Regions from separate parts of the Paraburkholderia sp. RL17-380-BIE-A genome, predicted to be linked through region 1. Evidence: predicted binding sites of a transcription regulator. Region 1 holds the regulator's gene; each other region holds the start of a gene.
What was found. The regulator LexA, encoded in region 1, represses DNA repair genes until DNA is damaged. The targets are predictions, from matches to a motif close to ACTGTATNNNNATACAGT.
Positions count from the first base shown of each region.

Region 2: a site for LexA is predicted at 7,078-7,095, ahead of P0D68_RS23275 (ATP-dependent helicase). Genes of this name have one in related genera too.
Region 3: a site for LexA is predicted at 5,130-5,147, ahead of imuA (translesion DNA synthesis-associated protein ImuA). Genes of this name have one in related genera too.

Region 1 covers NZ_JARESQ010000004.1:301,844-312,125, forward strand. The annotation lists gene P0D68_RS08790 (asparaginase) at 1-74, opposite strand, end outside; gene P0D68_RS08795 (CysB family HTH-type transcriptional regulator) at 153-1,079, opposite strand; gene P0D68_RS08800 (sulfate/molybdate ABC transporter ATP-binding protein) at 1,177-2,235, opposite strand; gene cysW (sulfate ABC transporter permease subunit CysW) at 2,235-3,272, opposite strand; gene cysT (sulfate ABC transporter permease subunit CysT) at 3,269-4,171, opposite strand; gene P0D68_RS08815 (sulfate ABC transporter substrate-binding protein) at 4,316-5,356, opposite strand; gene lexA (transcriptional repressor LexA) at 5,668-6,318, shown strand; gene P0D68_RS08825 (hypothetical protein) at 6,449-6,793, shown strand; gene P0D68_RS08830 (DUF2939 domain-containing protein) at 6,890-7,549, shown strand; gene P0D68_RS08835 (universal stress protein) at 7,635-8,099, opposite strand; gene nodI (nodulation factor ABC transporter ATP-binding protein NodI) at 8,383-9,297, shown strand; gene P0D68_RS08845 (ABC transporter permease) at 9,397-10,224, shown strand.
Region 2 covers NZ_JARESQ010000014.1:32,838-43,119, reverse strand. The annotation lists tRNA gene P0D68_RS23310 (tRNA-Asn) at 1-20, shown strand, start outside; tRNA gene P0D68_RS23305 (tRNA-Asn) at 83-158, shown strand; gene P0D68_RS23300 (CreA family protein) at 382-858, shown strand; gene P0D68_RS23295 (AraC family transcriptional regulator) at 1,231-2,061, shown strand; gene P0D68_RS23290 (AzlC family ABC transporter permease) at 2,522-3,283, shown strand; gene P0D68_RS23285 (AzlD domain-containing protein) at 3,280-3,603, shown strand; gene P0D68_RS23280 (DUF4088 family protein) at 3,888-4,655, shown strand; gene P0D68_RS23275 (ATP-dependent helicase) at 4,910-7,036, opposite strand; gene P0D68_RS23270 (hypothetical protein) at 7,271-7,534, opposite strand; gene P0D68_RS23265 (hypothetical protein) at 7,653-8,120, opposite strand; gene P0D68_RS23260 (RNA-binding S4 domain-containing protein) at 8,438-8,656, shown strand; gene P0D68_RS23255 (MATE family efflux transporter) at 8,936-10,282, shown strand, end outside.
Region 3 covers NZ_JARESQ010000002.1:175,387-185,668, forward strand. The annotation lists gene P0D68_RS03590 (ATP-binding protein) at 1-1,362, opposite strand, end outside; gene P0D68_RS03595 (H-NS family nucleoid-associated regulatory protein) at 2,260-2,382, shown strand; one part of gene P0D68_RS03600 (IS3 family transposase) at 3,127-4,010, opposite strand; one part of gene P0D68_RS03600 (IS3 family transposase) at 4,010-4,325, opposite strand; gene imuA (translesion DNA synthesis-associated protein ImuA) at 5,163-5,870, shown strand; gene P0D68_RS03610 (Y-family DNA polymerase) at 5,800-7,269, shown strand; gene P0D68_RS03615 (error-prone DNA polymerase) at 7,276-10,282, shown strand, end outside.

The DNA of each region.
Region 1 (10,282 bases):
ACGGCGATGCGCGGCAACGGCGGCGTGGCGCCTTCGTCTGAAGGCGTAGCGGAGGAAGAAGTCGAAGTGTTCATGGCGGCGATTGTAAGCGATGCGCCGCGCGCCGCCATGCATGGATAAACAAATGGCCCTTCACCGACCCGGCGCATCCATCAAACCGCTTCTCGCAATTGCGCGGCGATCTCCGCTTCGTTCAACTGCGGCGCGAACATCTCGATCAACCGGTAGGCATACGCGCGCAGGAACGCGCCTTTGCGCAAACCGACCCGCGTCGTGCTCGCTTCGAACAGATGTTGCGTGTCGAGCGCGACCAGTTCCGTGTCGCGCTTCGGATCGTAGGCCATTGCCGCGACCACGCCGATACCCATGCCGAGTTCGACATAGGTCTTGATCACGTCGGCGTCGATTGCGGTCAGCACGACATCGGGCAGCGCCCCCGCTTTCGCGAATGCCTGGTCGATATGCGAGCGGCCCGTGAAGTCCTGGTCGTACGTGACGATCGGGAATTCGGCGATCTCGTCGAGCGTCAGATTCTGCCGGCCCACCAGCGGATGGTCCTTCGGCACGACCACGACGTGATGCCACGAATAGCACGGGAACGTGACGATATCCGGGAAGCGGTCGAGCGCTTCGGTGGAGATGCCGATGTCCGCTTCACCGTTGATGATCATCTGCGCGATCTGTTGCGGGCTGCCCTGGCGCAACGCCAGATGCACCTTCGGGAACACCTCGGTGAATTGACGGATCACCTTCGGCAACGCATAACGCGCCTGCGTGTGAGTGGTCGCCACGACCAGGTGGCCGCTATCCTGATCGGCATACTGGCGCGCGACGCGGCGCAGATTCTCGGCGTCGAGCAGCATCCGCTCGATCAGCTGATGCACCGCCTTGCCCGGCTCGGTGAGGCCCGTCAGACGCTTGCCGCGTCGAATGAAAATGTCGACGCCGAGTTCGTCTTCGAGATCCTTGATCTGTTTCGACACGCCTGACTGCGAGGTGTACAGCACGTTCGCCACCTCGGTCAGGTTCATGTTCTGACGCACGGCTTCGCGCACGAAGCGCAATTGCTGGAAATTCATCTGTATGTCTCCGGTTTGTCCAGAGTTGAGTTATTTGAGTTTGATTGAAACACCGAGTCGTGTTGCCGCGCGACTGACTGCACCGCGCTCACTGCCCTCATTGCGCCGGGAACACGCGCAAGGCACGCGGCACCGCGGTCACGCCGTCGCCGATAGAGAGTTGCAGATCGCGCCACGCTTCCCGATCGAGCTCGGCTTCGAGCAGGTTGCCCTCGCGGCCCGCGAGTTCCACGCGCACCGAGCCGCCCAAGGTCACCACGCGCCGCACGTCGACCACAATGCCTTCGCGGTGGCCCGATGCCTGCGGATACAACTGCAGATCGTGCGGACGCACATAAGCGAAGGCCGGACCGCTGAAATCGGCCTTGATCGACACCGGAAGCGCCGCGCCGTCGACCACGAAACCGCTCGCGTCGACCTTGCCGTGCAGACGGTTCGCGGCGCCGAGAAACTCGTAGACGAACGAGGTCTGCGGATGGTCATACACGTCCTGCGGACTGCCCACCTGCTCCACGTGCCCGCGATTGAGCACGACGATACGGTCCGCCACTTCGAGCGCTTCTTCCTGATCGTGCGTGACGAAAATCGTCGAGATATGCAGATCGTCGTGCAGGCGCCGCAGCCAGCTACGCAACTCCTTGCGCACCTTCGCATCCAGCGCGCCGAACGGTTCGTCGAGCAGCAGCACTTTCGGTTCGACCGCCAACGCGCGCGCGAGCGCGATACGCTGCCGCTGGCCGCCCGACAATTCCGACGGATAGCGTTGCGCGAGCCAGTCGAGTTGCACGAGCTTCAGCAGTTCATGCACCTTCTCGCGGATCACCGCTTCCGAGGGACGTTCCTTGCGCGGCTTCACGCGCAAGCCGAACGCCACGTTCTCGAACACCGTCATATGACGGAACAGCGCGTAATGCTGGAACACGAAGCCCACTTCCCGCTCGCGCGCGCCGACCGTCGCCACGTCCTGGCCTTGCAGCACGACCTGGCCGCCGTCCGCGTATTCGAGCCCGGCAATCACGCGCAGCAAGGTGGTCTTGCCACAACCCGACGGCCCGAGCAGCGCGACCAGCTCACCCGGCGGAAAGTCGAGTGTGACGTTATCGAGCGCGACGAAATCGCCGAAGCGCTTCTGCAGGTTACGAACGGTGATACCCATTACAGCTCTCCTTGCTTGAGCGGGTGTTGCTGCGATGCATGCGTTGTGTGGGTTGCGGGTGTTGCGCCCACCGGCGTGGTAACCGGACCGGCGTACGCGGGCACATCTCGCGCGGCCGACAGTTCCGCCGACATATGGCGTTCCGCGAGCAGCTTCAGGCCGAGCGTCACGAGCGCGAGCAGCGCCAGCACCGACGCCACGGCGAACGCCGCCGAGAAGTTGTATTCGTTGTAGAGAATTTCGACGTGCAGCGGCATCGTGTCGGTCTGGCCGCGAATATGGCCCGACACCACCGACACGGCACCGAACTCGCCCATTGCCCGCGCGTTACACAGAATCACGCCATACAGCAGGCCCCATTTGACGTTCGGCAGCGTGACGCGGCGGAAAGTCTGCCAGCCCGACGCGCCGAGCACGTGCGCGGCTTCTTCTTCGTCGTTGCCTTGTGCCTGCATCAACGGAATCAGCTCACGCGCGACGAACGGGAACGTCACGAAGATCGTCGCCATCACGATGCCCGGCACCGCGAAAATGATCTGGATGTTGTGGTCCTGCAGCCACGGGCCGAACCAGCCCTGCGCGCCGAACATCAGGACGTAGATCAAGCCCGAGATCACCGGTGAAACCGAGAACGGCAGATCGATCAGCGTGGTCAGGAGCGCCTTGCCGCGGAATTCGAACTTGGCGATACACCATGAAGCCGCGAGACCGAACACGAGGTTCAACGGCACGGCGATGGCGGCGGTGATCACGGTCAGCTTGATCGCCGAGAGCGCGTCCGGGTCGGCGAGCGATTCCAGATAGAAACCAAGACCCTTGGCCAGCGCCTGATAAAAGACGGCGACGAGCGGCACCACCAGAAACAGCGCGAGGAACAGCAGCGCGATGGCGGTCAGAATCCAGCGCACGAGCGGCGGTTCGGTGACAGGGTCGGGACGGCGCGCGACATTCAGTGGCGCGCGCGGCGCCACCGCAACGGCAGCGGCGTTGTTCGCAACACTCGCGGCGGATACGTCATTTACGGTTCGCCGGCTCATTGCACACCTCCGCCGATTGCGGCAACGCTCGCCACACTGGCGGCCGGCACCGGGCCCGCGCCACCGCGGCCCGTGCGGCGCTGCAAATACCACTGCAGGGTATTGATCAGCAGCAGCATCAGGAACGACACGACCAGCATCACCACCGCGATAGCCGTGGCCCCCGCGTAGTCGTATTGCTCGAGCTTCGTGATGATGAGAAGCGACGTGATTTCCGACTTCATCGGTACATTGCCGGCAATGAAAATCACCGAGCCATACTCGCCGAGCGCGCGCGCGAAAGCCAGCGCGAAGCCCGTCAACAGAGCCGGAAACACGGCCGGCAGCACCACGCGGCGAAACGTCAGCCAGCGCGAAGCGCCCAGGCACGCGGCCGCTTCTTCCTGTTCGCGTTCGAATTCTTCGAGCACCGGCTGCACCGTGCGCACGACGAACGGCAAACCGATGAACGTCAGCGCGACCAGCACGCCGGCCGGCGTGAAGGCGATTTTCAGGCCGAGCGGTTCGAGGAACTGTCCGATCCAGCCGTTGCCCGCATACACGGCCGCAAGCGAAATGCCGGCCACCGAAGTGGGCAGCGCGAACGGCAGATCGACCACGGCGTCGACGATGCGCTTGAACGGAAACGTGTAGCGCACCAGCACCCACGCCACCAGAAAGCCGAACACCGCGTTGATCAGCGCGCCGCCGAGCGCGGAGAAGAACGTCAGGCGATACGACGCGAGCACGCGCGGCGAACTCACCGCGCGCACGAACTGGCTCCAGTCGAGCGTCGCGGTCTTCAGAAAGGTCGCCGCAAGCGGAATCAGCACCACGAGGCTCAGATAAGCCACCGTGATGCCGAGTGTCAGGCCAAAACCGGGCAAGGCGCTCGGTTTTCGGAAGGTCAACGTCGTCATGCTCGTTACTCGTTCAGGTTGATGCTCGTGTTTCCGGCCGCCGGGCCCTGGCTGGCCAAAAGCGCGCCCCTTGGGGCGCGCTCCGGAGTGACGCGTTGCCGCATCGCTTTGCTGCCTATGCCGGTGAAGGCAACGGCTCGATCGTTACTGCGGTTGATAGATCGAATCGAACACGCCGCCGTCGGCAAAGTGCGTCTTCTGCGCGTTGGTCCAGCCGCCGAACGAATCGTCGACCGTGTACAGCTTCAGCTTCGGAAACTTGGCGGTCAGCTCGGCCGGCACCTTGTTCGATCGCGGACGGTAGAAGTTCTTTGCCGCGATTTCCTGGCCTTGCTCGCTATACAGGAAGTTCAGATACGCTTCGGCGAGCTTGCGCGTGCCGTGCTTGTCCACCACCTTGTCCACCACCGCAACCGGCGGCTCGGCCAGAATGCTGACCGACGGCACCACGATCTCGAACTTCTCCGGTCCGAACTCCTTCAGCGACAGGAAGGCTTCGTTTTCCCATGCGATCAGCACGTCGCCGATACCGCGTTGCACGAAGCTGGTGGTCGCGCCGCGCGCGCCCGAATCCAGCACGCCGGCGTTCTTGTAGAGCTTGCCGACGAATTCCCTGGCCTTCTGATCGTTGCCGCCCGGCTGATGCTCGGCGTATGCCCATGCCGCGAGGTAGTTCCAGCGTGCCCCGCCCGAGGTCTTCGGATTCGGCGTGACGATCGACACACCCGGCTTGATCAGGTCGTCCCAATCCTTGATGTGCTTCGGGTTGCCCTTGCGTACCAGAAACACGATCGTCGACGTGTACGGCGACGCGTTATCCGGCAAGCGCTTCTGCCAGCCCTTGTCCAGCAAACCCTTGTTGGCCAGCGCGTCGATGTCGTAAGCGAGCGCGAGCGTCACGACGTCGGCCTGCAGACCGTCGAGCACCGAACGCGCCTGCGCGCCGGAGCCGCCGTGCGACTGCTTGAAGGTGATCGTCTCGCCGGTCTTCGCCTTCCATTCCTTGCCGAACGCCTGGTTGACGTCCTGATACAGCTCGCGCGTCGGGTCGTATGACACGTTCAGCAGTGTCGTGTCGGCAGCGTGCGCCTGCGCCATCACGCCGAGCGCGCTCGCCGCGCCCAATGCGAGCGCCGCGATGAGTTTCTTCGTTTTGCCTGCCAGCCCCGTACCTTGGTGATTCATGTCAACTTTCTCCGCGTTGTGCGCTGAAACAGCGTGTGGTGTCTTTTTGCGTCGCGGTCACGTGCACATGAACGCCAACTGGAGGCCAGTCTATCGAAGGGCTTTCATCATTAAAAATAATGTTTCTTCATTCTTTAATACGCAAAAGTGGTAATGACAGCTGGATAAGGCGTTGCGGCACGAAAACGGGTGTTGGAGCGTCGTTTGACGACGCTGCAACGCCACCCCTCGGCACGAACTTAAAGTAAAGCTTGAATTGCGCGGAATACTGTATAAAAATACAGTCACCTGTTCATACATACAGTGGCGCCATGACCAAACTCACCGCACGACAGCAGCAGGTTTTCGATCTGATCCGCAGGGCTATCGAACGCACCGGCTTTCCGCCCACCCGCGCGGAGATCGCCGCCGAACTGGGCTTCAGCTCGGCCAACTCGGCAGAAGAACATCTGCGGGCGCTCGCCCGCAAGGGCGTGATCGAACTCGCGGCCGGCGCGTCGCGCGGCATCCGCCTGCTGGCGGGCCCGGAAGATTCGCCGCACCAGTTCACGTTGCCGCACGCCAGCATCATGCAACTGTCGCTACCGCTGATCGGGCGGGTGGCCGCGGGTAGCCCGATCCTCGCGCAGGAACATATCTCGCAGCACTACGCGTGCGACCCGGCGCTGTTTTCGAGCAAGCCCGATTACCTGCTGAAGGTGCGCGGGTTGTCCATGCGCGACGCGGGCATCTTCGACGGCGACCTGCTCGCGGTGCAAAAGAGAACGGAAGCCAAAGACGGCCAGATCATCATTGCCCGGCTTGGCGACGACGTCACGGTCAAGCGCCTGAAGCGCCGGCCGAACGGGCTCGAGTTGATCGCCGAGAACCCCGATTACGAAAACATCTTCGTTGAAACCGGCAGTGCGGAATTCGCGCTGGAAGGTATCGCCGTGGGGCTGATTCGCCCCGGCGAGTTCTGAACGGTCAGGTTCCAGGCGGCTTGTTTCCCAGCACTTCGATCCAAGCCCCTTCTTGCCCGTTCGACAGAGTAGAAAGCCGCGCCAACGCCGCATTAACGCCGCATTAACGCTGCATCGTCTGGAGAGTCTCATGGAACGTCTTGCCCGCCTGCTGCCTTTTCGCCAGTTCGGTCGTCTGCGCCATCTTCGCAAGCTGGTGCCCTGCTCATTGATCGAGGCGTCCACGGCCAGCACGCCGTCGCTGTTCGATGCGCCGGACAGCGTGTCGAGCCTGCCATCGTCGTTGCCGGCGTTTGCCCGCGTGTCGCTGAACTCGGGTCTGAATACGGCCGAACCGGCCCGTCGCGCACCGGTGCGGGTCTATCACGGCCCGTCGCGGCTCATCATGGTCGGCACGGTAGACGCTGTGTGCCGCATGATCGACCGCTGCATTGCCGACGAGGCAAACGTCCACGGGGCAGTATTCGAGTCTTGATGGAAGGTATGGCGGGCGGCGATATCGCATCGCATGGGATCGTTTTCGTGTGGCCGCGGTCCACGTTAGATCACACCTGATGGAGAGTCCCATTCGATGGCAGTTTCGAAACGCATTAAAGGCGGCGCCACCCGGCCGCTGATCGTCACGCTGATCGTGATTGTGCTAATCGCGGCGCTCGGGTTTGCGTACGCGTCACCGTATCTCGCGCTGAACAATCTCAAACGCGCCGCCGATGCGCGCGACACGCAAACGGTCAATCAATACGTCGACTTTCCCGCGTTGCGCGAGAGCCTGAAGCAGCAGGTCGCCGGGCTGCTCACGCGGCGGCTCGACGCGCACAGCAACGGCAATCCGCTGGCCGCCATTGGCGCGATGATCGGCGTCGCGCTGATTGGCCCGCTCGTGGATGCCTATGCCACGCCAGACGGCGTGGCGGCCTTGCTGAACGGCATGCCGCCGCGCGGCGATCCGGGCGAACGGCCGCCCGCACCGCCTGCAGCGAACACGCCGGCGGATGGCGCCGCGGCCTCATCCGCACCGGCGGCGCCTACGGCGCCTGCCATCGGCAACGCAGGCAACGGCAACACTAACGCCACGCCGGCGCAACCGCCGCAAACCACCGCGGGCTATCGCGGCCTCAACGAGTTCGTCGTCAGATACCAGCACGGTGCTGGCGACGCGCGTTACTCGGCGATTTTTCAGCGCGAGGGTGTCTTCACATGGAAGCTGGCCGCGGTCAACCTGAACGAGTGATCGCCTGGGGTCGTCGGGCCGAGGCGACCGGCCCGTTGAGCACGCTCGCGGTAGCGCTGCACCCAGCCGCGATTTCCAGCCGCTATCAGGCCGCCGCCTGCTGCTGCTCCTGGGCCGAAGAACACGCCACCAGAATGCTGCACGAGACGCGGTCGAGCAGCGGCGTATTGCCCGCGCCCATCCACCAACGTGACAAACCGGTGCGGCAGCGGTGGCCAACCACAACCAGGTCGACGTGCAATTCATTGGCAAGGTTGGCGATCTCGTCGATCGGATGGCCGAACGCGAAATGCCCTTGTGCGCTCACGCCTCGCTCGGTGAGCCAGTCCACGCCTTCCTGAAGGATGTCGCGGGCAGTCTTTTCGAAGCTGCCGCAAGCCACGTCGGTCAGCAGGCCCGCGCTTTGCGCAATGCTCGAACGCATATCGACGACCGACAACAAGTGCGTTTCCGCTTTCAGATCCAACGCCAGATCGGCGCCGCAACGCAATGCTTTGCGGCCTTCGCGCGAGCCGTCGTAGCACAGCAGGATTTTCTGGTAGCTCGCCATGATTTTTCTCCCTTCGCGCGGGACGCGCGATCTGAATGAATCATGGTGCGCCGCAATTCAGGTTGCAAGGGATGGAAAACGCTAACTGTGCGGTAACGGCACACAAGCCACGCTCTAAAGAGGTGCGCGCGCCAACAGGCTTGCTTGCGCTCGTTGCCGCAGTGCGGGAAACCCGTGCGGGAGCGTCGGGCGCGCACCAACGCCGAGCCGCCGATGCCCTAGAATAGGCGGCCTTCCCGGCCATTAAAATCATCCATGTCTGTTCCGGAGACTCGTTCGATCCATGCCTGAAGCCGCCATCGAATTTCACGAGGTCAAAAAAAGCTACGGCGAAAAGACCGTCGTCGACGGACTGTCGTTCCATGTCGACGCCGGGGAATGTTTCGGCCTGCTCGGCCCGAACGGCGCGGGCAAAACCACCACGTTGCGCATGCTGCTCGGCATCGCCTCGCCGGATGCGGGCACGATCCGCCTGTGCGGCGAGCCGATTCCCAGCCGCGCGCGCGTGGCGCGGGCGCGCGTCGGCGTGGTGCCGCAGTTCGACAATCTCGATCCCGACTTCACGGTGCGCGAGAACCTGCTGGTGTTCGGCCGCTACTTCGGTTTGAGCGCCGCGCAATGCCGTGCGATGGTGCCCTCGCTGCTCGAATTCGCGCGCCTGGAGAGCAAGGCGGATGCGCGCGTGAGCGAACTGTCCGGCGGCATGAAGCGGCGCCTCACGCTGGCGCGCGCGCTCGTCAACGATCCCGACGTGCTTATCATGGACGAACCGACCACCGGCCTCGATCCTCAGGCGCGGCATCTGATCTGGGAGCGGCTGCGCTCGTTGCTCGCGCGCGGCAAGACCATTTTGCTGACCACGCACTTCATGGAAGAAGCCGAACGGCTCTGCCACCGGCTGTGCGTGATCGAGGAAGGACGCAAGATCGCCGAAGGCGCGCCGAGCGAATTGATCGCCTCCGAGATCGGTTGCGATGTGATCGAGATCTTCGGACCGGATCCGGTCGCGTTGCGCGATGAACTGGCGCCGCTCGTCGAGCGCACCGAGATCAGCGGCGAAACGCTGTTCTGCTACGTCAACGACGCTCAACCGGTGCATGCGCGGCTCAAGCAGCGCGCGGATCTGCGCTATCTGCACCGGCCGGCGAATCTGGAAGACGTGTTCCTGCGGCTCACCGGCCGCGAGATGCAGGACTGAAGAAGCATGTGAAGAAGCATGAATAGCGGCATCGCACGCAACGCGCTACAGCCATAACGACGAAGCACGTCCCCTCGGGGACACCGCACGAGACACGCAATGGACGCACGCACCTACGACTCCCCGGGCGAGACCCCGTCGAAACAGGAAACCTTCGCCGCTTTTCCCGCGAACGCAACCAACTGGATCGCCGTGTGGCGCCGCAATTATCTGGTGTGGAGAAAGCTCGCGCTCGCCTCGATGTTCGGCAATCTTGCCGATCCGATGATCTACCTGTTCGGCCTCGGTTTCGGGCTGGGGCTGATGGTCGGCCATGTCGAGGGCGTGTCGTATATCGCCTTTCTCGCGGCGGGCACCGTGGCGTCGAGCGTGATGATGTCGGCGAGTTTCGAGTCGATGTATTCGGGCTTCTCGCGCATGCATGTGCAGCGCACCTGGGAGGCGATCATGCACACGCCGCTGACGCTCGGCGACATCGTGCTCGGTGAAGTGATCTGGGCCGGCAGCAAGTCGATGCTGTCCGGCGCCGCGATCATGCTGGTGGCCGGCGCGTTGGGCTACGCAAATTTTCCGTCGATGCTGCTGGCGTTGCCGGTCGTCGTGCTGACCGGCCTCGCATTCGCGAGCATCGCCATGGTCGTCACAGCGCTCGCGCCTTCGTACGACTTCTTCATGTTTTACCAGACGCTGGTGTTGACGCCGATGCTGTTGCTGTCCGGCGTGTTCTTTCCGGCATCGCAATTGCCCGCCGTTGCGCGCGGCGTCACCGAAGTGTTGCCGCTGGCGCATGCCGTCGACCTGATGCGGCCGGCCATGCTGGGACGTCCAATCGAACATGCGCTGTTGCATGTGGCCGTGCTGGCGGCGTATGCGGTAGGCGGGTTTGTCGTGGCGGCGATTCTGTTTCGCCGCAGGATGATGAAGTAGGCTTCGGCTTTCGATAACCATAGGCGCCGAGGCCGGGTCGCTCAGTGTCGATCCCAAC
Region 2 (10,282 bases), on a different contig from region 1:
GAGCCCAGGTCGAGGAGCCAAGAATTGCAAAAGCCCGTTAACCAAGACGGGCTTTTTTATGTAGATCAAGCTGTACTGTTGTTCCTCGATAGCTCAGTCGGTAGAGCGCCGGACTGTTAATCCGTAGGTCCCTGGTTCGAGCCCAGGTCGAGGAGCCAAAAATTTTGAAAGGCCCGCATTCGTGCGGGCCTTTTCTTTTTCCGCGTCACATTTCTGCACGCCCGATCACAGCCCCGGGTCGATACTCTCGCCGCAATCCCGAACATGGCGGACGCTGTCCGCACTCGCCTGCAAAAGCCCGATGATCGGCTCGCCGTTATACGATGGCGATTTGCGGCATGCATCCCGCGCCTGCCCAGGCGCTCAATTTCTGGCGATCCCATGAAACCCACTTTGTTGCGCATCGCGCTCGCGGCGACCGCCGCGCTGCTGCTGCCTTCGGCACACAGCGAAGAAGTCGGCAGCGTCAATACCAACTTCCACGTCACGGGTTCCGACCGTGTGGTCGTAGAAGCCTATGACGATCCCGTGGTTCAGGGCGTGACCTGCTACGTATCGCGGGCGCGTACGGGTGGTGTCAAGGGGACGCTCGGCATCGCGGAAGATCCCACGGAGGCGTCGATCGCTTGCCGTCAGGTCGGCGAAATTCACTTCACGGGTCCTGTGAAGAAACAGGCCGACGTGTTTTCGGTGAGCATGTCGCTCATCTTCAAGTCGCTGCATGTGGTGCGCGTCGTCGACGCGAAACGCAACTCGCTGGTGTATCTCACCTACAGCGACCGGGTCGTGAGCGGTAGCGCGAAGAACAGCGTAAGTGCCGTGCCGATGCCGGCCGGCACGACGATCCCGCTCAAGTAAGCGCCCCGCCCTACGGAAAAACGCAGCCGGCCGATGCGATGGCGTGAATCGGTGGCATCAGGCGGTGGCAGGAAACTGTGGCACGACGCGCCGGCGTCAGTCAGTGGCCAAAAGCTGCGGCTTCCGGCAGCGACGAGAAGCTTGAGCACAAAGCGACGGCAGGCGTCTGCGGCTAAAAGATACCGGAGGAAACTAGCCGCCTCCCGCGGCGGCGAGAGGCGGCAGCACGAAACGTGCGACATCCAGCACCGGCGGAAAGCTACCGCACGAACCGGGCATCCCGCCGCCCGGAAGCACCGGCACGAGCCCCCGGCCGATGAAGCGCCGCCAGTCACGACGCGCTACACTGACCGGTCCTGCCGGACCCTCATCATGACCACCGCCCATCGTTTCCAGGATTCCGCCCGCTACTGGCGCACGCCGCTTCTGCCCGGTGCGGACCTGCTCACGGCCGAATATCACGATCACGAGTTCACGCCGCATTGGCACGACGCGTACACGATTCCGGTGATCGTCGCGGGCGCCGAGGGTTATCGGTACCTCGGTTCCGACTACGTGGCCGAAGCCGGCAGCGTGCCGATCATCAATCCCGGCGAGTTGCACACCGGCTCGAAGGCGGTCGAGGCAGGCTGGCGGTATCGCGTGATGTATGCGCCGGTGGATTTCATCCATTCGCTCGCCAATGAAGTCAGTGGCAAACCGCAGGCGTTGCCGTGGTTTGCGCCCGGCGTGATCCGCGATCCTGATCTGGCTAAGCGGCTCGCGCACGCGCATCGCCTGCTGGAGGCCGGCGCCGACGCGCTTGCCGCCGAGGCCGCCATGCTCGACGCGTTGTCCACGCTGCTGGTGCGCTATTCGCAAACGCGCCCGGCGCGCGCCCGCCTCGCCACCGACGACACACGCGTGGCGCTCATGCAGGAGTGCCTGACGGGCGATCTCGCCGAACCCGTCACACTCGCCGAAGTCGCTCAGGCGGTCGGGCTTTCGCCGTTCCACGCGGCACGTCTTTTCACTCAAACGACCGGCTTGCCGCCGCATGCATGGCGCAATCAGGTGCGCTTGCAGCGCGCGCTCGCGCCATTGCGCGCCGGCGTATCGGTCACGGATGTCGCCGCCGCCAGCGGCTTCACCGACCAGAGCCATTTCACGCGGCATTTCCGGCGGATGTTCGGCGTGCCGCCCGGACGCTGGCAAGGTGTCTGACAGGGCGTGGGTGTTGGCGTGGGTGTTGGCGTGGGTGTTGGCGTGGGTGTTGGCGTGGGTGTTGGCGGGACACTGGCGTTGGAGGCGAGCAGCGCGTCCGGCGGCCTCAAAGAGTCCAGCCGCTAAAGACAGCCTTAGCGCGAACGTTGCCGGCGACCTTTACCGCTGTTCCGGGCGCTCTAACCGCCAGAGACAACGCTAGCGCGAACGTTGCTAGCGACCTGTGCACGCCCGCTGCCTGGGACGCCCCGGCCGCCGGCGTCATCCCAGCACGAAATTTGCTGCCAACCTTTGCGCGCGCCGCCGCGTCGCTCATTCCGGCCGCACGACACGCCCCGGCGCGCAAGCCACCAACCAACGACATCGCCACGCGTCAGCGCATCGAGACACGCCCAGCCGCAAGAACGTACAAGCCCCGCTGGGCCGCCCCCGCTAAGCTTCCCGATTCAAGGAGGCAAGATTGACCCATTCCACCGCAGGCCAGCCCACAAGCCATGGCCATCTAAAAGAGTTCACCGCCGGCGCGCGCGACATCATTCCGATGATGGTCGGCGCGGCGCCTTTCGGCGTCATTTTCGGCACGCTCGTCGCATCCGGTCCGCTGCACCTCTGGCACGGGCAGTTGATGTCGCTCGTCGTGTTCGCGGGCTCCGCGCAGTTCATCGCACTCGGCCTCATCGCAGGTCACGCGAGTTTCGCCGTGATCTGGGCGACTACGCTGGTGGTCAATTTGCGTCACGTGCTGTACAGCGCCACGCTCGCACCGCACGTCGCGCATCTGTCGGCGCGCTGGCGCTGGGCGCTCGGCGCGCTGCTCACGGACGAAGTCTTCGCCGTCGCGTGGGAGCATTACCGGCACCGGGAGCCCGGCACGGTCGGCCCGCACTACTTCTTCGGCGCGGGTCTCGCCATGTACCTGAACTGGCAGATCTGGACCGTCGTCGGCCTGTTGTTCGGGGCGGCGTTTCCGGGATTGCAATCGCTCGGCCTCGATTTCGCGATGGTCGCCACCTTTATCGCGATCGTCGTGCCGCAACTCGTGGCGCTGCGCTATATCGCGGCCGCAGTGACCGCGGGCACGCTGGCCTTCTTCTGGCAGGCGTGGCCGTACAAGCTCGGGTTGCTCGGCGCGGTATTCGCGGGCGTGGCGATCGGCGTCCTGCTGTCGACCTCGCGCCCCAACCTGCGCGGCACGGGCAAAACCGCGGAGGCGTCCCGATGAACTACGTCGTTCTGATTCTCGGCATGGCGGCCATCACGTGGGTGATCCGCGCCGCGGTCTTCGTGCTCGGCGACCGGCTCGTGTTTCCGCCGCTTGTGCGCACCGCCCTCGGCTTCGTGCCGGTCACCGTGCTGACCGCGATCATCGTGCCGATGGCGGTTTCGCCGCACGGCAGCAATGCCGAACTGACCTGGCGCAATCCGCAACTCGTCGGTGCGCTGGCCGCGGTGCTCGTCAGCGCAGTCACACGTCGGCCGCTTCTGACCATTGCGGTCGGCCTGGCGGTGTTTTTTGTCTGGCAATGTATCGTGCTGAAATAGGTGCACGCCGCCTTCATGGCAGCATCCAGGTCGTCCGGCTTGCGACACGCAAGCGCATGCCGGGCGACGCTTCCCTCTAAAGCGGGCGCACCCGTCCCGCACGCCCTTAAGTTTCCCCCCGATCCGCCGTTATGCAGTCGAGGTCCGCTCGTCGGGATACGTCCCGCTGGTTACGCGGCAACAGGCAGGAATCAAGCGCGCCGGCATCGAACGTCGCGTCTCCCAAGGCCCGCGCGGCCGGGTGGCGCGGCGAAGCCGCGCGGCAGGACCAAACGGGATAACTCATGGGTCAAATCACCCTCACGCTCAAAGACGAGACCATTGCGACACTGCGCAAGGATTTCGACGCTTTTCTGCGGGTATCGCTGAAGCTCGATCCGCAGTTCGCGACGCCGTCGTTTGAGGATTTTTTGCGCGCCAAGCTGCTCGACAATATGGTGCCCCTGACCGAACACGCGGTTCAGCGGATGTTGCAGGGCGGCCAGTACGCTTGGGCCAAACGAACGCTCGACAAGGAGTTTCCGGACGTCGTCGCAATCCTGATGCGGCAGGCGGGCGAATTCGGCTTCGGTTTCGCGGCCCGCTCGGAATGGACGCCGGAAGAACTCGCCAAGCAATGCCGCGACTGGGCGGCGGCGATCGTCAAGGAAGCGGAAGGCGACGCCACGCTGGTCGACCCGCTCGCGGCGCAGATCAAGAGCGCGGCGCAGGACATTCAGGCGCTCGAGGAAGTCATGCAGACACCGGCCTGGCGGCTGGTGGAGTCGCTGCGCCAGCGCGTCTACGAGGCCAAGGTGGCGTGCGAAACGAGCGTGGGGAGCACCGCGCGCGAGAAGCTCGGCGAACTGCGCGGGCTTCTGCGGCTGGGCATCTCGCACGGCTCGTTCCAGAAACAGGAAGCGCAGCAGATCATGGAATTCCTGCGTTTGCTCAAGCCGGAGATTTTCGTCGAAGAGCCGTACGACGTGTTCTCGCGCATGGCGGCCTGGCTGCGCAACTTCTTCGTGCCGCCGCGTCCGGCCCCGCAGCAACAACAACGGCAGTCGCGCTGAAGCTCGAAGCCTTCAGAAACGAGCGCCGACTCACTGGCAGCCAACCTATCTGGTCGAAGCGCCGCGTGTCTTGCAGAATGACTCCGGCGCGCGTGCCCCGGCTGCGGGCCGCGACCCGCAGCCGCTGAAAAAACGTCATCTCCAATAGCGCGCCTCGCCAACGGTCTTTTTTCTCGCGCGGGCGCCCGGCGTCAAGCGGCGTCAATCGTGTCACGGCAGGCGCCGCGCCCGTAACGGCGGCACCCACCGCACTCTCAATCCCACATCTTCCTGAGTTTCGCCGCGATCTCGATCTTCGCCTGCGCGGCGGCGGCCAGCCCGGCCGCCGTGGGCGCGCTCGGAACCGGCATCCGCGGCCACGCGTAGGCGTCGAACAGCGGCATGAGATGCGCGGGAATAAAGCGCGTACGCGACGCCCACACGTGACGATCACCCATATGCGTCTGGTTGTGCACGTAAAAGCGCTGCGGCACGACGATATGCAGATCCTCTTTCGCGCGCGTCATCGCCACGTAGAGCAGGCGGCGCTCCTCGTCGATTTCCTCTTCGCTGCCAGTGCCGAGGTCGGAGGGAATGCAGCCGTCCACACCGTTCAGCACGAACACGTTGCGCCACTCCTGCCCCTTCGCGGAATGAATCGTGGAGAGGATCAGGTAGTCTTCGTCGAGCAACGGCACGCCGGATTCGTCGCTGGTGGCATCGGGCGGATCGAGCGTCAGCTCGGTCAGAAAGCGTTCACGCGACGCATACGTGCCCGCTATGCTCTCCATCTGCAACACGTCCGCATGACGGATCGCGGCGTCCTCGTGGTTGCGCTCGAGATGCGGCTCGTACCACCGGCGCACCATCTCGAACTCGGCGGGCCACGGCGTCTGGCGGCCGTACACGCTCGACATCAGCTTGACGAACGGATGCCAGTCTTCCTGCGCGCGAGCCGGCGCGGCGAAGGCCGCCAATGCGCCACCGGCGGTGTCGGCCGGATTGCCGCTGCCCGCGCGCGCGACGATCTCGTCGAGCACCTTGGCAGCCGTGGCCGGCCCCACGCCCGGCAGCAGCTGCACGACGCGAAAGCCGGCTACGCGGTCGCGCGGATTTTCCGCCCAGCGCAGCACGGCGAGCACGTCTTTCACGTGCACCGAATCGAGAAACTTCAAGCCTCCGAATTTCACGAATGGAATGTTGCGCCGGGTCAGTTCGATCTCCAGCGCGGCGCTGTGATGCGCTGCGCGAAACAGCACCGCCTGTGATTTGAGCTTCATGCCCTGCTCGCGCGCCTCGAGCACCTGTTCGACGATGTAGCGCGCCTGATCGGCCTCGTCGGCGACGCTCACGAGGCGCGGGCGCTGCGCCGACGCCTTGTCGGTCCAGAGATTCTTCGTGTAGCGCTCGCTGGCCAGTTCGATCACCGCGTTCGACGCCGCCAGAATCGGCGCGGTCGACCGGTAATTGCGCTCGAGCGTGACCTGTTTGGCCGGCGGGTCGAAATGCGCGGGGAAATCGAGAATGTTGCGCACGGTCGCGCCGCGAAACGAATAGATGGACTGGGCGTCATCGCCGACCACGGTCAGGCCGCGGCCGTCCGGCTTCAATGCGAGCAGGATGGACGCCTGCAGACGGTTGGTGTCCTGATATTCGTCCACCAGCACGTGATCGAAGCGCGCCGACAGGTCGGCGGCGATGACCGGCTCGGCCGCCATGTGCGACCAGTAAAGCAGCAGGTCGTCGTAGTCGAGCACGCTCTGCTTCTGTTTGGCCTCGACATAAGCCGCGAACAGCCTGCGCAGATCGGCTTCCCATTCACGGCACCAGGGGAACGCACTGTCGAGCACCTGGCCGAGCGACGCGCCGGTGTTCACAACGCGCGAGTAGATGGCAAAGCACGTGCCCTTGGCCGGGAAACGCCGCTCTTTCGCCGACAAACCGAGCTCGTGGCGCACCAGATTCATCAGGTCGGCGGAATCTTCGCGGTCGTTGATCGTAAAGGCCGGCGCGAGGCCGATCAGGTCTGCGTACTCGCGCAACAGCCGCGCGCCCACGCTATGGAACGTGCCCGACCATGTCAGCCCTTGCGCGAGCGCGGCTCGCGTGCCGAGCGCCGCGCCGGCGATGCGCGTGACGCGCCGGGTCATTTCGAGCGCGGCGCGACGGGAAAACGTTAGCAGCAGGATGCGGCGCGGATCGGCGCCGTTCACCACCAGATTGGCGACCCGGTGCGCGAGAGTGTTGGTCTTGCCAGAGCCGGCGCCCGCGATCACCAGCAATGCGCCGGGCGGCGCGGTAGGCGTGTCGGCGCCGTACTCGACGGCTTCGCGCTGCGCGTCGTTGAGCTTTGCCAGCCAGGCGGCGGTATCGAACGACGGGGATTCGGCGACGGAGAGCACGATCGGTTTGGACGTTAGGTGGATTCAGTACGGCGACGCATACTGTATATCCATACAACCCTCGTCGACAAGCGACCCTTTTTTCGGCCGCGCGCCCTCGGCGGCCGGCATCCCGAAGCATGACAATTGCGCGCATGAAAAATGGCCCGTGGCGTAGAAGCGCACGGGCCATTTCTGTGAAAACGCAACGCGGAGCCGCTCACACGTCGCCGCGAGGCCAGCGGTCAAGCCGGGCTACTGCGTCTTCGCGTCCTTCACATTGGCGTCGGCCTTGGCCTTATCGGCGTCGGCCTGAGCGTCGGTTTTCTTCTTGTCGGCCTTGGCTTGCGCGATGGACGCTTTCTTGTCCGCCTTCGACTGCTCCTTGGCCGCCTTCTTGTCGGCATGGGTAACCGGCGCCGCAGCCGGATCGCTAGCCTGCGCGAAGGCAACCGACGACAGGCAGCCCGCGATCAACGCGGCCGAAATTCTGGACTTCATGGACAGAGTGATATTCATGCGATACCTCCGTGAAACGAGATGCCTGGACCTTGCGATCCTTCAAACGCGATCGGTCAAGGCGGCGGCGTTGGCAACCTATGCCGCCCCGCCACCGCCTTGACGCTCAGCCTCGGTCTTAGTGCTTGACGTCGGCGCCGTCCGCCTGGACGCCGGCCTGGCCTTGCATGTCCATCTTCATTTCGTTGTTGGCGGCCTGCTTATCCGCCTTCTGGTTGATCTTTGCGCCGCGCACCTCTTCCTTGTACTGCGCCTTGGCGGCCTTCTGCTGGTCCTTCAGCTCGGCCTTGGATGCCTTTTTCGACGCGCGATATTCAGCGTTGGCCTTCGCATTGGCGTCGCGCTTCTGCACCAGCGGGTCCGTCGAACCCGACGCCGTCAGGCGCGCCGGGGGCGACGTCACCGGCTGCACGCCCTGCGCGGCGGGTGCAGCGGGCGCAACGTCGGCGCCTTGCATCTGGACTTGCGGCTGGCCGTTGACACCCTCGGCCGGTTGCGCAGTCTGCGCAACGGCTGCGGTGGCCGCGAACGCGGTCACGGCGGCGGTCAGGGCGGTATTGATCAGAAGCGTTCGAATTTGGGTCATGACTAATCCTCTCTAAAGTTGTTGTGACGCGGGCGACCTGTCCGGCGTTACGCATTCTCGAGCCGCTTTGCTAGCTTGCTCTGCGTGCCTCGCCCGGTCTGCTCGCTGCCAGATCAATCCAGCAGGCTTTACCACTGACCTGCACTTTACGAGTGAAGTTCGTGTCTTACGAACGGTGTTACGCAACGTTTCACTTTCTGACAATCACATAACATCTGCTTGCAGATGCTCACGCAAAGTCGGCGCACACCTTGAACTTCATCCAGGGCAAGCTTCTGGCTTATGATGCGAACCCCTTGCCTGAAGGCGCAAACGCCATGCCCAACCTAGATTTCACCCTCACCTGCGACTACGTCGAACTGCATAATCTGCTGAAGATAACGGGGCTCGCGGACAGCGGCGGCTCGGCAAAAATGATGGTGGCGGACGGTGCTGTCACCGTAGACGGCCGGGTCGAAACGCGTAAAACCTGCAAAATCCGCGCGGGCCAGGTCGTCTTGCTCGGCGACACGCGGATTGCGGTTCACGAAGCCTGACGCAACGCCCCGCCGCTCTGCGGTTTCCGAAAACTCGGAGGAGGCGCGCGCACCAAAATCGTGCCTTCTCCATCGACAGCGCCGCGCCTAAGCAATAAGCTGTCAGTTTCGACAGACAAACAATCGGCTGACACGCCGGCTGGCGGTTGCTTCGTGCGCTTGTTTCGTACGATTGCCTCGTGCGTTCACCAAGGCCCGCCGAACCGCTGCCCTCGCCACCGCCCGCGCGACTACCGCGCCCGCCGTCGCGCTGTCGCCACTTCCGCTGCCAAGCGCTCCATGACTCAATCCGGCTTCACCCGGGTGGCCGCCCGGCCGCCGACCCTGACCCGCCACGCGGCGGACACTGCCCGCCTCGCCGCGCCGCTCGCCATTGCGCAGCTCTCGCAAATGGCCATGGGCGTGACCGACACGATCCTGCTCGGCTCGCTCGGCCCCGACGCGCTCGCGGCCGGCGGCCTCGGCGCGAACCTGTTTTTCGTGGTGGTCACGCTGCTGCAAGGCGTGCTGACCTCCGTCAGCGTGAGCGTGTCGCACGCGCGCGGCGCAGAGGACGAGGGCCGCGTGCCGCACATCTACTGGACCGGTTTCGTGCTGTCCGTGCTGCTGTCGGTGCCGGCGTTCTTCCTGCTCTCGTTCGCCACGCCGATCCTGCTCGCTTTTGGCGAACCCGCGCTGCTCGCGCACAACGTCGGTGAGTACGCGGCGGTGCTGCGCTGGGGGTCGCTCGGCAGCCTGATCGGCGTCGGCCTGATGCGCTCGTTCCTGCCGGCCATCGGCGCCGCCAAACGGCTGTTGTGGGTGTCGCTCGCGAGCGTCGGCGTGAACGGGTTTCTCAACTACGGGCTGATTCACGGCGCCTATGGTTTGCCGCGGCTCGGCTTTCTCGGATCGGCGGCCGCGACTTCCATCACCGTCTGGCTGAGCGCGCTCGTGCTGATGGCGCTGTTGCATTTGCGGCCGCGCTACCGGCACTTCGTCGTCGCCACCCGGCCGAACGTGCCGTTGATGGGCGAACTGTTCGGCATCGGCTGGCCGGTCGCGATCACCTATGGTGTCGAATCGACGCTCTTTCTCGCCACCGGCCTGATGGTCGGGCTGCTCGGCGAGTCGCAACTGGCCGCGCATCAGATCGCGCTGAACGTCGCCTCAGTGGCCTTCATGGTGCCGCTCGCGATCGGCCAGGCGGCCAACGTGCGAGTTGGCTTCTGGTCCGGCGCCGGCCAGCCGCTCGCCGCGCGCCATGCGGGGTTTGTCGCGCTGGCGCTCGGCGTCGCCTTCATGACGCTGTCGGGGCTCGTGCTGATCGCCGCGCCGCACTGGATCGTCGGCCTCTATCTGCATCTCGACGACCCGGCCAACGCGGCCACGGTCGCGCTCGCGAGTTCGCTGCTCGGCGTGGCGGCGATCTTCCAGATCGTCGACGGCATGCAGACAGTCGGTTCCGGCTGTCTGCGCGGCCTGAAAGACACTCGTGTACCCATGATCGCCGCCGCGTTCGGTTACTGGGTGATCGGTTTCCCAACCGGCTACACGCTGGCGTTTCACTTCGGTCTCGGCGCGCGCGGCTTGTGGTGGGGACTCGCCGCCGGTCTCGCGAGCGTCGCGCTGCTAATGACGCTGCGC
Region 3 (10,282 bases), on a different contig from region 1:
CCCGTTGGTCTGAAGGAACGCGTTGACGTGCCGCTCAAAGACGGGGAGGTCGTGTGCACTGGGCGACCTCTTGCAGCACCCGAACCGGACCTTCTTGTTTGGTTCGTCATAGGCGACCAGGTCAATTTCGATTGCTTTCGAGACATCCCTCGGCCGATTCCAGTAGCCGAGTTTCAGGTCCGACAGCTCAAAGTCGCCCTTGCCTTTCCGGGAACTCTCAAGGTGCAGGGAACGCACCAGTTTCTCGAAAGAAAAGCCTTCAAGCGTTTCGAGCCGGCGCATGGCCGGAGCAATCACTTTCTCAAGTGGCTTTAGCCGCGCCTCTTCGCGGGCGGGCTTTGCAACTGCCAGCCACGCCTGAAGGAAGTTGTCCGCAATGTAATAGCGTGCGTTTCGACTCTTGCTGTCCGAGAATACGGGCTGGAGCTTGTCGACCATCTTGTAGCGGTCCACGAGGCGCGAGATGTGTGTTCCGAGGGCATGCTTCTCGTCCTCGTCCGTAAGCGCGGCGACAATCTCCGCATGGCCACAGCCTGCATGGTCTGCAAGAAAATGCAGGACCGAGACCGCTTTTCCCCGCAATTCCCGCAGGAACCAGGTGTCCGCTTCCTCTGAGAGCGGACTCGAACTACGAATAAACATTCGACGCAGAAGCCCGGAGGAGAACTCCGACGCCGCAACGCCAAACAGTTCCTGCTCATACGCGTCGTGATAGAACTTCGGCACACCCTCGAAGAATGTCCACAGCGTCAGCCACTGCTCAGGCCGCTGGACACCCTGGCTGGCAAACACCGATAGCAGGTCTTCGAAGTCCCAGTGGTCAAGGGGAATCTGCGCAGTTACACGTCCGTAAAGCGGCGCGCTCTTATCGTCTAGCAGGGCGTTCATCTCCGGCTGCAAGGAGCCGAGCACGAACAGACCCCCGTGCTTCAACTGCGCTGCACGAAGCTTGTCGACCTCGGCCTGCAGGAAGGAGTTGAAGGCGTGTAGTTTGCTGCGGGTGAAGTATTGGAACTCGTCGAGGACGACGATGAAACCCGCAGCGCATAGCTTGCCGATGGCAGACGCCATCGTGGGGAAATTCGTGACGCTCGTGGCAAGGTTTCGAGCTTCCTCGTGTTCGCAACCGCTCAGGCTTTGCCTGAGGGTGTATGCCACGTCCCGCTCGTCAGAGTCGGGCACCTGCATGTACACCAGCCGGTTGCTGAGGTCAGCCTCTGTCTTGGCCAACTCGCCAAGAAGGGTCGTTTTGCCAATGCGGCGGCGGCCTTCGATTCGGCAGAAAAACCACCGCCCCGATTCAACAATCCGCCGCAGCTCAGCCAGGGGCTCAGTGCGGCCGTAGAAGTCCCATCCACCCATAGTTCTATAGCGTACTTTTTTGTTTGTTAATCGAAAGCGCGCACTAACTAGATGATTTTTCGATGATTTTTTGCGAGGCCAAGCTCACGCGCGATACCGGGCCGTAACCAAGCTTCACGCCTCTTCACCGATACGGAGTCCCTCGGCTCCAAATGCCGAGCAATGGAAGCCCTACTCTGTCCCGAATTATATAGCATACTTTTTTGTATGTTAAGCCAAAACACGGGCTAACCGGATGATTCTTCGATGAATTTTTGTACAGCAGTGTTCACCGCAGGGATGCGGTGGAGAAGGAGCCGACGCTGTGCCTAGCGTGGCTCTTCCGAAGTCGGGACTTTTCCGGCTTATGCGTGTGCTTTTTTCACGTTATGGGTGTGCCCCAAGCTGGAAACGCTTATCCCACAAGGGGCAATTTCTCGGGATATGCATCCGTCTACACGTTGAGACGATTTGTCTTGACGCACCGTTCGCCGGCAATGTTCTCGGCATAAAGCTCGGCGATGATGCAAAGAAAATTACGTCGAAGCTTGGTAACCCTATCAAGAAACCTTTCCCTGCATTTCTTGTGATGCAGGGATATCAATACGCATTTGATGATTCCGCGTATGCGACATTCGATGTGAATGACGATGGCGTGCAGTTTATCTTCATAACCAGATAGCCGCGGGTGCATCAAGAGGACCTGCCATCGTATGAGGGAACGGCTGGACACCTTGCTGGTACGGACTTAACGCTGCGGTCCGGACGTCGCTGTGTCGCCGTCGCATGCCAGGCGTTGGCACGAACTCCGCCAGTCAAATTTTTGATTGCAGGTGCCGCTGAAGCGACTGTTGCGACGAACGCCGGTGTTGTTAGCGAGGTGAAGCTGTCGGAAAGAAGGCCTCGAAGACGGTCAGCGTGGGTGCTGGCAAAGGACAGCCGAAAGGTCCGCAGCCGGCTAAGTATCGCGACCCGAAGTCCGGCGCGACATGGAGCGGGCGCGGTCCGGCTCCGGTGTGGCTGTCTGGTGCCAAGGACTAAGCGAAGTTTTTGATTGACGGCGCCAGTGCGGCGGCCGATTCGAAACCCACGGCCACGAAGGCTATTGCGAAGAAAGCTCAGACGGTGATGCATATCAGGAAAACGGCGCAGCTCGCTGTTTCCGAACTCGAACTCGAATGCCGAGATATGCAGTAATGCGCGCAGTCGACCTGTGGTGGAGGGAGCATGCCATTTCGAACCGGTAATTTGCTCGTGCTACTAGCCTGCGCCTCGTCGTACTCTGCAAACGCGGTGAATGCATCGAAGCAAACGAATCGACAGCAACCGTTCATTGCCATCCCAGGAGCCATATGCTTTGGCCGAACAAGCGGCGCGGCGAATTCACTGCAGGTCAACGACAGCGACGGAGCATGCTACCGTGGCTGGCTAACAACTGAATGCGCACTCTATGCGAAGGATTGCCCGAAATGGGGCTTTCTCACCCGGTCGGGATGCCGCGTCGGGAATACTGGGACATGCTGACCGGCGCCCGGTCGCACCTTTGAGGAGCGCGATAGTGCGGCGCTGGAGCAGTGCCGGGGACCTAAAAAATGAGCTCCCGGTAAAAGTTAAAACATCATTCGCTAGATGTCTTTTTACTTCTTCATCGACATGAAGAGTTCTTTAAGACACAAAGCCACAAGTGGATGGAAGTCTTTTTAGCTCACGGGTCTGACCTACCCGTGAGTGTCAACCCATGCGCGAGCTGGAGTTGCCCCTGTAAATCAGGACACGCAGACACCGTTAAGTTGATGATGCAGCGGTTCGCCGGAACTCCCGGGGGGAACGGTACTTCAGTGCCTTATGCGGGTGGCGTTCGTTGTAATGCTCAAAGGCGCCAGCCAGATGTGAGAGCGCTGTTGGCACATCAGGCTTATGCATAAAGGCAATGTAATCGTGCTTGATTGTCTTCACGAACGACTCGGCCATACCGTTACTCTGCGGCGAACGAACAGGCGTCGTCAACGGCTCCAGGCCCAACTCGCGGGCAAAGCTGCGCGTACGGTGGTCGATGTAGGCAGAGCCGTTGTCCGACAGCCATTCGATGGGTGCGCCTGCCTGCGGCGTGCCGAAGCGTTGCTCGACCGCTGCGAGCATCACATCGCGCACGACGTCCCCGCTATGGCCGCCAGTAGTCGCTGCCCAACTAATAGCTTCCCGGTCATGGCAGTCCAGCGCGAACGTCACGCGCAACGGCGAGCCATCGTCACAACGGAACTCGAAGCCGTCCGAGCACCAGCGGACGTTACTCTGGTCAACGGCAATGCGTCCATCATGTCGGCGGGTATCGCGTCGCTGGCCAAGGCGCCGGAGCAGCAACTGATGGTCACGCATGACGCGATAGACCCGCTTGGCGTTCACGCACGGCGCACCGGTCAATTCGTGACTACGTCGCAGCAATGCCCAGACTCGTCGGTATCCATAAGTCGGCAAGCCCGCTACATGCTCGTGGATTGCAGCGACCAGCTCCGTGTCGTCGGTCTGTCGGGCGCGGCGCCCGTCCTGCCAGTCTGGAGAGCGGGCTTTTCTGACTGCCAAAGCAGAGCGCGCCACGCCGAGAACATCGCAGACCGTTTTCATTGGTCGTCCCCGGGCAGTAAGGGCGAGCGCGCAATCCAGTTTTTTGAGCGGCCGTACTCGACTGCTTCCTTCAGGATTTCCGCCTCCTGCGTCTTCTTGCCAAGCAGACGCTGCAGTTCCCTGATTTCCTTCATCGCCGTGGCCAACTGCGAAGCAGGCACCACGGCTTCTCCAGCTTTCACCGCTGCCAGGCTGCCTTCCTCGTATTGCTTGCGCCACGCAAACACCTGGTTTGGGTTCACTCCGTGTCTACGGGCAACTGCTGAAACCGTTGCTCCCGGCTCCAGGGTTTCCTGCACGATGGCTACTTTTTCCTGGACCGAACGCCGACGACGGCGCTCCGGCTCAGTCAGAACTTCAATGCTTTCCACGATTTGCCTAGGCTTGAAACTAGTCACAAGACTCCCTCTTATTTTAAGGGGTGTCTCGTGTCCTGAGAATCAAGGGGCTACTCCACGAGCCCACGCCATACCGATGGCGCGCGCCTCTCCCTCGGTTCCGCATGTCGCAAGCACGCCTGAACCTTCAATGAGTTTCCGGCCAGACGTTATGGTGCTGCTAGCGGCGTAGCCTCCGTTCTGCGGGATAGCATGCCCCCACACTTCGTATCCGTTGTATAACTCCGGTTCCATTTTTTGCTTGTGCTTCAGCTTAGTTGCTCGAGTCTCGTGCAATGTCTGCACCGGTACATTTCCTCCATATTCTGGCCACCAAAGGCGACGCGAAGTTCACTGTGAGTTGCGCCGTAAATAGCCGGTCAGCGTGAGCGGCCTCGTTTTCGGTCACTCCGCTGCAAATAAGTTCTTCGGCGATGTCGTGTGCTTGCGCCGCTATCGTTATCCGCTCAAACCATGTCGCGACGCATGCGTTCTTTGCGAGCCACAGACGGGCAGACTCCACCATACTTTCGCTAGTCAACCAGTGCCCGTGCGACCGATACGCAGCGATATCACTCACGGCCAGATAGCAGCGAAGAACGGCCGCATGCGCATCCGTGAGTACGGGCAGCCCAACTGTGTCTTCGTACATATCCACCTCCGTGTGGCGGTTAATGGGGCAACATCAAACGGGCTTTCGGCGTGTCGTGAAGGTATTCAACAGAGCTGAAAGCGGCATTGCGAGGAGTTTGAGAATCAGCCTTGCCGTCTCCCGTTTCGATGTAAGATACTGTACATATATACAGTATTTTGCGCAAACCAATGTCATCCTCAGCTCCGGCCCCAGAGCATATCCATCCATCGCTGTGGCGAGCGTCCCAGCTTGCTCGCGGGCGTGGACGTGCCGTGGATACGGGGTATCCGGCGCTCTCGGAAGAGCTTCCGGGCGGTGGTTGGCCGGTGGGAGCGTTGGTCGACCTGCTGGTCCAGCAGGCCGGCGTGGGTGAAATGCGGCTCCTTCGTCCTGCACTCAGCACGCTGGGCAAACGGCCTGTTGCCATGGTGCAGCCACCGCATGTTCCAAACGGCCTTGGACTCGAGTACATCGGTCTGCCCCCCGACCAGTTGCTGCAAGTTCGCACGCCGAAGACGGCGGATGCCCTGTGGGCGGCAGAGCAGATTCTTCGCGCGGGAAGCTGCGGCGCGCTGCTGTTGTGGGCGCAGTACGTCCAGACATCGTCATTGCGAAGGCTTCATCTCGCGGCGCAGTCTTCGGAGACGCTGTTTTTCATGGTCCGTCCGCTGGCTGCCGCGCAGGACGCGTCGCCTGCAGTCCTGCGTCTGGCGCTCCGGCCAGAACGCGATGGCCTGACGGTCGACATTACCAAGCGACGAGGTCCAGCACGCGCAGAACCTCTCTCGATTCCCCTTCAACCCACACCTGTCCTGTTCTCGCACCATGCGCGTATTTCTCGGCGTCCACTTACCCCGACTGCAGCTGGAAGTATTCCGGCCAAAGTGGTTGCCTGAGCCGATGCACGGCAGTGCGGTCCTCGAACGGGACAAAGTACTCGTCGCGGACGGTGCAGCCCGGGCAGCGGGCGTGAGAACGGGTATGAAGCGAGGCGGCGTGCTGACGCTGGCGCCAGAAGTGGAGATGTACGAGCGCGACCCGGCGCGCGAACGCGAGGCACAACGCGAAGTCGCCGTGGCGCTCATGCAGTTCTCGCCGGATGTGACATTGCTCGATGAAGCCGTTGTCGTCGCGGACATCGGCGCGAGCCTTCGTCTGTTCGGCGGACTGCTGGCAATCTGCCGGCAGACGAAAGCCATCCTCGAAGCGATTGGGCTGACCGCGCGTGTCAGTGCGGCTCCCACGGGCCAGGGCGCGTGGCTGCTCGCTAAGCACCGGAGCCGCCGCGTTCTCAAGCTCGATTCTCTCGACCGGCAGCTGTCCGCATTGCCGCTGTATTCCGTTCCGGAAGTCCGGCAGTTCGCCGACTGGTTCACCGGGCTCGGCTGCGAAACGGTTGCCGACGTCCGAAGGTTGCCTCGCGCCGGTCTGCAACGCCGTTGTGGTGAGCATCTGCTCGATTCGCTCGACCGCGCATTCGGCACAGCGCCTGAACTCTTCGACTGGCTGGAATTGCCCCCGACATTCTCGGCTCGTATTGAGATGCCTGACCGCATCGAACACGCGGAAGCCGCGCTTTTCGGTGCGCATCGTCTCGTGGTTCAACTGTGCGGATGGCTGTGCGCAAAGCAGCTTGCCCTGACCGGCGCCACGCTATTTCTCGAGCATGAACGTGGGAGGCAGGCCATCGAACCGACGGCCATCGACATTGCACTTGGGGAGCCGACTTGGCGCGAAGACCATCTGATACGTCTGCTCAAGGAACGCCTTGGACGGATTGAGCTGGCCGCGCCTGTCATTGCCTTGCGACTGGATGCGTCGAATGTGCAGCCGGCCGTGCCGGCCTCGGACTCGCTATTTCCAGAGCCCGGCGGTTCGGCCGAGGACCACTCGCGTCTCATTGAATTGCTGGTCGCAAGGCTCGGCGAGGAAAACGTACTGCGCCCCGCACCGACAGCCGATTACAGGCCGGAGATTGCGAACCGATGGGTACCGGTTGCGAGCGCCTCGAAAGGAACCATGCTGCCGGAAGGGCTGCCGCGGCCTACGTGGCTGCTCGAGAAACCGGTGCGCCTGTTGATGCGAAAACACCGTCCGTTCTACGGCTCACCGTTGCGCATGGTCTCCCCGGGCGAACGTATAGAAGCCGGCTGGTTCGACGGCGAACTGGTGACGCGCGACTACTTCGTCGCGCAGGGCGAAGACCAGAGCTGCTTCTGGATTTACCGGGAACGCGTGAGCAGTCGTGATGCGGAGGATGACCAGCGGTGGTTCCTTCATGGCCTGTTTGGATGACACGCCATGGACTCCACGTTCTCGACGCTGCCGGCTTATGCCGAGCTGTTCTGCTTTTCCAACTTTACGTTCCTGCATGGCGCCTCGCACGCGGAGGAACTGTCTGAGCGAGCGGCGCAGCTAGGATACTCCGCGCTCGCGGTGACGGACGAGTGTTCGCTCGCAGGCGTGGTGCGGGCACATGTCGCCGCGAAGGAAGCGAAGTTGCCGTTCATTGTGGGTTCGTACTTCCGCCTGGTCAATGCGGACGGGTCGCCCGCTTTCGGCCTCATTCTCATTGCCAGGAATCGCGCAGGATACGGCAACCTGTCCGAGCTCATTACGCTTGCACGCATGCGCGCGCCAAAGGGCGAGTATCGCCTTACGCCTCAGGACCTGTCGCGACCCGACAAGGACTATCGTCATCTGCTCGGCATGCCGGACTGCCTCGCCATCTTGGTGCCCGATTTTCCGGCGAAAGAGCATGCATTGGCGGCGCAGCTCGAATGGCTTGACGACACATTCGCGGGACGGGCCTGGGTTGGCCTCGTGCTGCATCAGCGTGCCATGGACGATATTCACCGGGGCGCAGTCGAGTTTGTTGCTCGCAATCTGGACGTACCTGTCGTCGCGCTGGGCAATGTGCTGATGCACGTCCGCTCACGCAAGCCACTGCAGGACACGATGACGGCCATCCGCGTGGGCAAGTCAGTACAGGAATGTGGCTACGACCTTGCGCCGAATGCCGAACAGCATCTGCGTTCGCGACTCCGCCTCGCGAACCTGTATCCAGCCGAAGCGCTCGCGGCGACCGTCGACATCGCGAACCGTTGCACGTTCTCGCTTGACGAGCTGCGGTATGAATATCCGGACGAACTGGTACCTGCGGGCATCACCCCGAAAGCCTATCTTCGGCAGGAAACATACGTCGGCGCGCAGCGGCGCTTTCCATCCGGCATCCCGCACAACGTACAGGGGCAGATTGAGCACGAGCTTGAACTCATAGCCGACCTGCAGTACGAACCGTATTTTCTCACGGTGTACGATATCGTCCGCTTTGCGCGCAGTCAGCACATCCTGTGTCAAGGTCGCGGCTCGGCCGCCAATTCGGCAGTGTGTTACTGCCTCGGCATTACCGAGGTCGACCCCGCGCGCGGCAATATGCTGTTCGAACGGTTTATCAGCAAGGAGCGCGGCGAGCCGCCAGACATCGACGTCGACTTCGAACACCAGCGTCGCGAAGAGGTTATCCAGTACATCTATGGCAAGTATGGTCGTGACCGTGCTGCTATCGCGGCGGCGGTTTCAACCTACCGGCCTCGCGGAGCGCTACGGGAAACCGGCAAGGCGCTTGGGGTCGACCCGCAGATAGTCGACCTGGTCGCCAAATCGCATCATTGGTTTGATAACAGTCAGGACCTGCTCAAACGCTTCGCCGAGTCTGGGCTCGACCCGGAGAAGCCGCTTATCCAGGCGTGGGCGCGACTTGCGTCCCAGCTACTCGGATTCCCGCGTCACCTCTCGCAGCACTCGGGCGGCTTTGTTATCAGCCGCGGCAAGCTCACGCGACTCGTACCAGTCGAAAACGCTGCGATGCGGGACCGGTCCGTTATTGAATGGGACAAGGACGACCTCGAGGCGCTCGGCCTTCTCAAAATCGACGTCCTTGCTTTGGGCATGCTGTCGGCAATCCGGCGCACTCTTGACATCGTATCGGAGCAGCGCGGTGAGCGCTTTGAAATGCAGGACATTCCGGCTGAGGACACGAAAACGTACGAGATGATTTCTGCTGCGGATACTGTCGGCGTTTTTCAGATTGAATCGCGTGCCCAGATGTCGATGTTGCCGCGGATGCAACCTCGTACGTTTTACGACCTCGTCATCGAAGTCGCCATTGTCCGGCCCGGTCCGATTCAGGGCGGTGCAGTGCATCCTTATCTGCAGCGCCGTCAGGGATTCGAGCCAGTAACCTATCCCAGCGAAGCACTGAAAACAGCCCTCGGCCGTACGCTCGGCGTGCCGATTTTTCAGGAGCAGGTGATGCAGGTCGCGATTCTCGCGGCCGGTTTCAGTGCGGGCGAGGCCGATGCGTTAAGACGGGCAATGGCCGCATGGAAGCGCAAAGGCGGCCTTGAAAAATACTATGACCGCATCGTGAATGGCATGCTCGAGCGCGGCTATGAGCAGTCGTTTGCCGAAGGCATCTTTGAGCAAATCAAAGGGTTCGGCGAGTACGGCTTCCCGGAAAGTCATGCGGCAAGCTTCGCGTTGCTGGTATATGCAAGCAGCTGGCTGAAGTGCCACGAGCCAGAGGCATTTCTTGCTGCCATGCTCAACTCGCAACCCATGGGGTTTTACTCTCCATCACAGCTCGTCCAGGATGCCCGGCGCCATGGCGTGAAGGTGCTGCCCGTCGACGTGGCAGTCAGTGCCTGGGACTCCGTTCTGGTGGCACTGCCTGACAATGACCGACCGGCTGTCCGACTCGGCATGTCGCTCCTGCGTGGCATGAAGGACGGCGCTGCAGAGCGGATAGAAAATGCGAGGGCCGTGCGACCGTTCGATACCGTCGCTGACCTGGCTCGAAGAGCGCAACTGGACCGAAAGGACCTCCACGTTCTTGCGGACGCCAACGCTCTCGCGTCATTGGCCGGCAATCGTCGAGAGGCGCTCTGGCAATCGGTTGCCGCCGTGCCAGACAAGGACATGCTTGCTGCAGCGGCGGTGCAGGATGAGACGCCCGAACTGGGCGCGCCGACGGAAGCTCACGATATCGTCGCGGACTATCGGTCAGTTGGTCTGACGCTAGGCCGGCATCCGCTTGAACTGCTGCGGCCGCAGCTGCTTGCAAACCGCCTGATGCCAGCATCGACTCTGCGCACATATCGCGACGGACGGCTCGCACGAGGCTGCGGGCTTGTTACCGTGCGTCAGCGGCCAGGCACAGCCAAGGGTGTGCTTTTCGTGACGCTGGAAGACGAGACGGGCAACGTGAATGTAATCATTTGGCCGTCCCTGTTCGAAAAGCAACGCA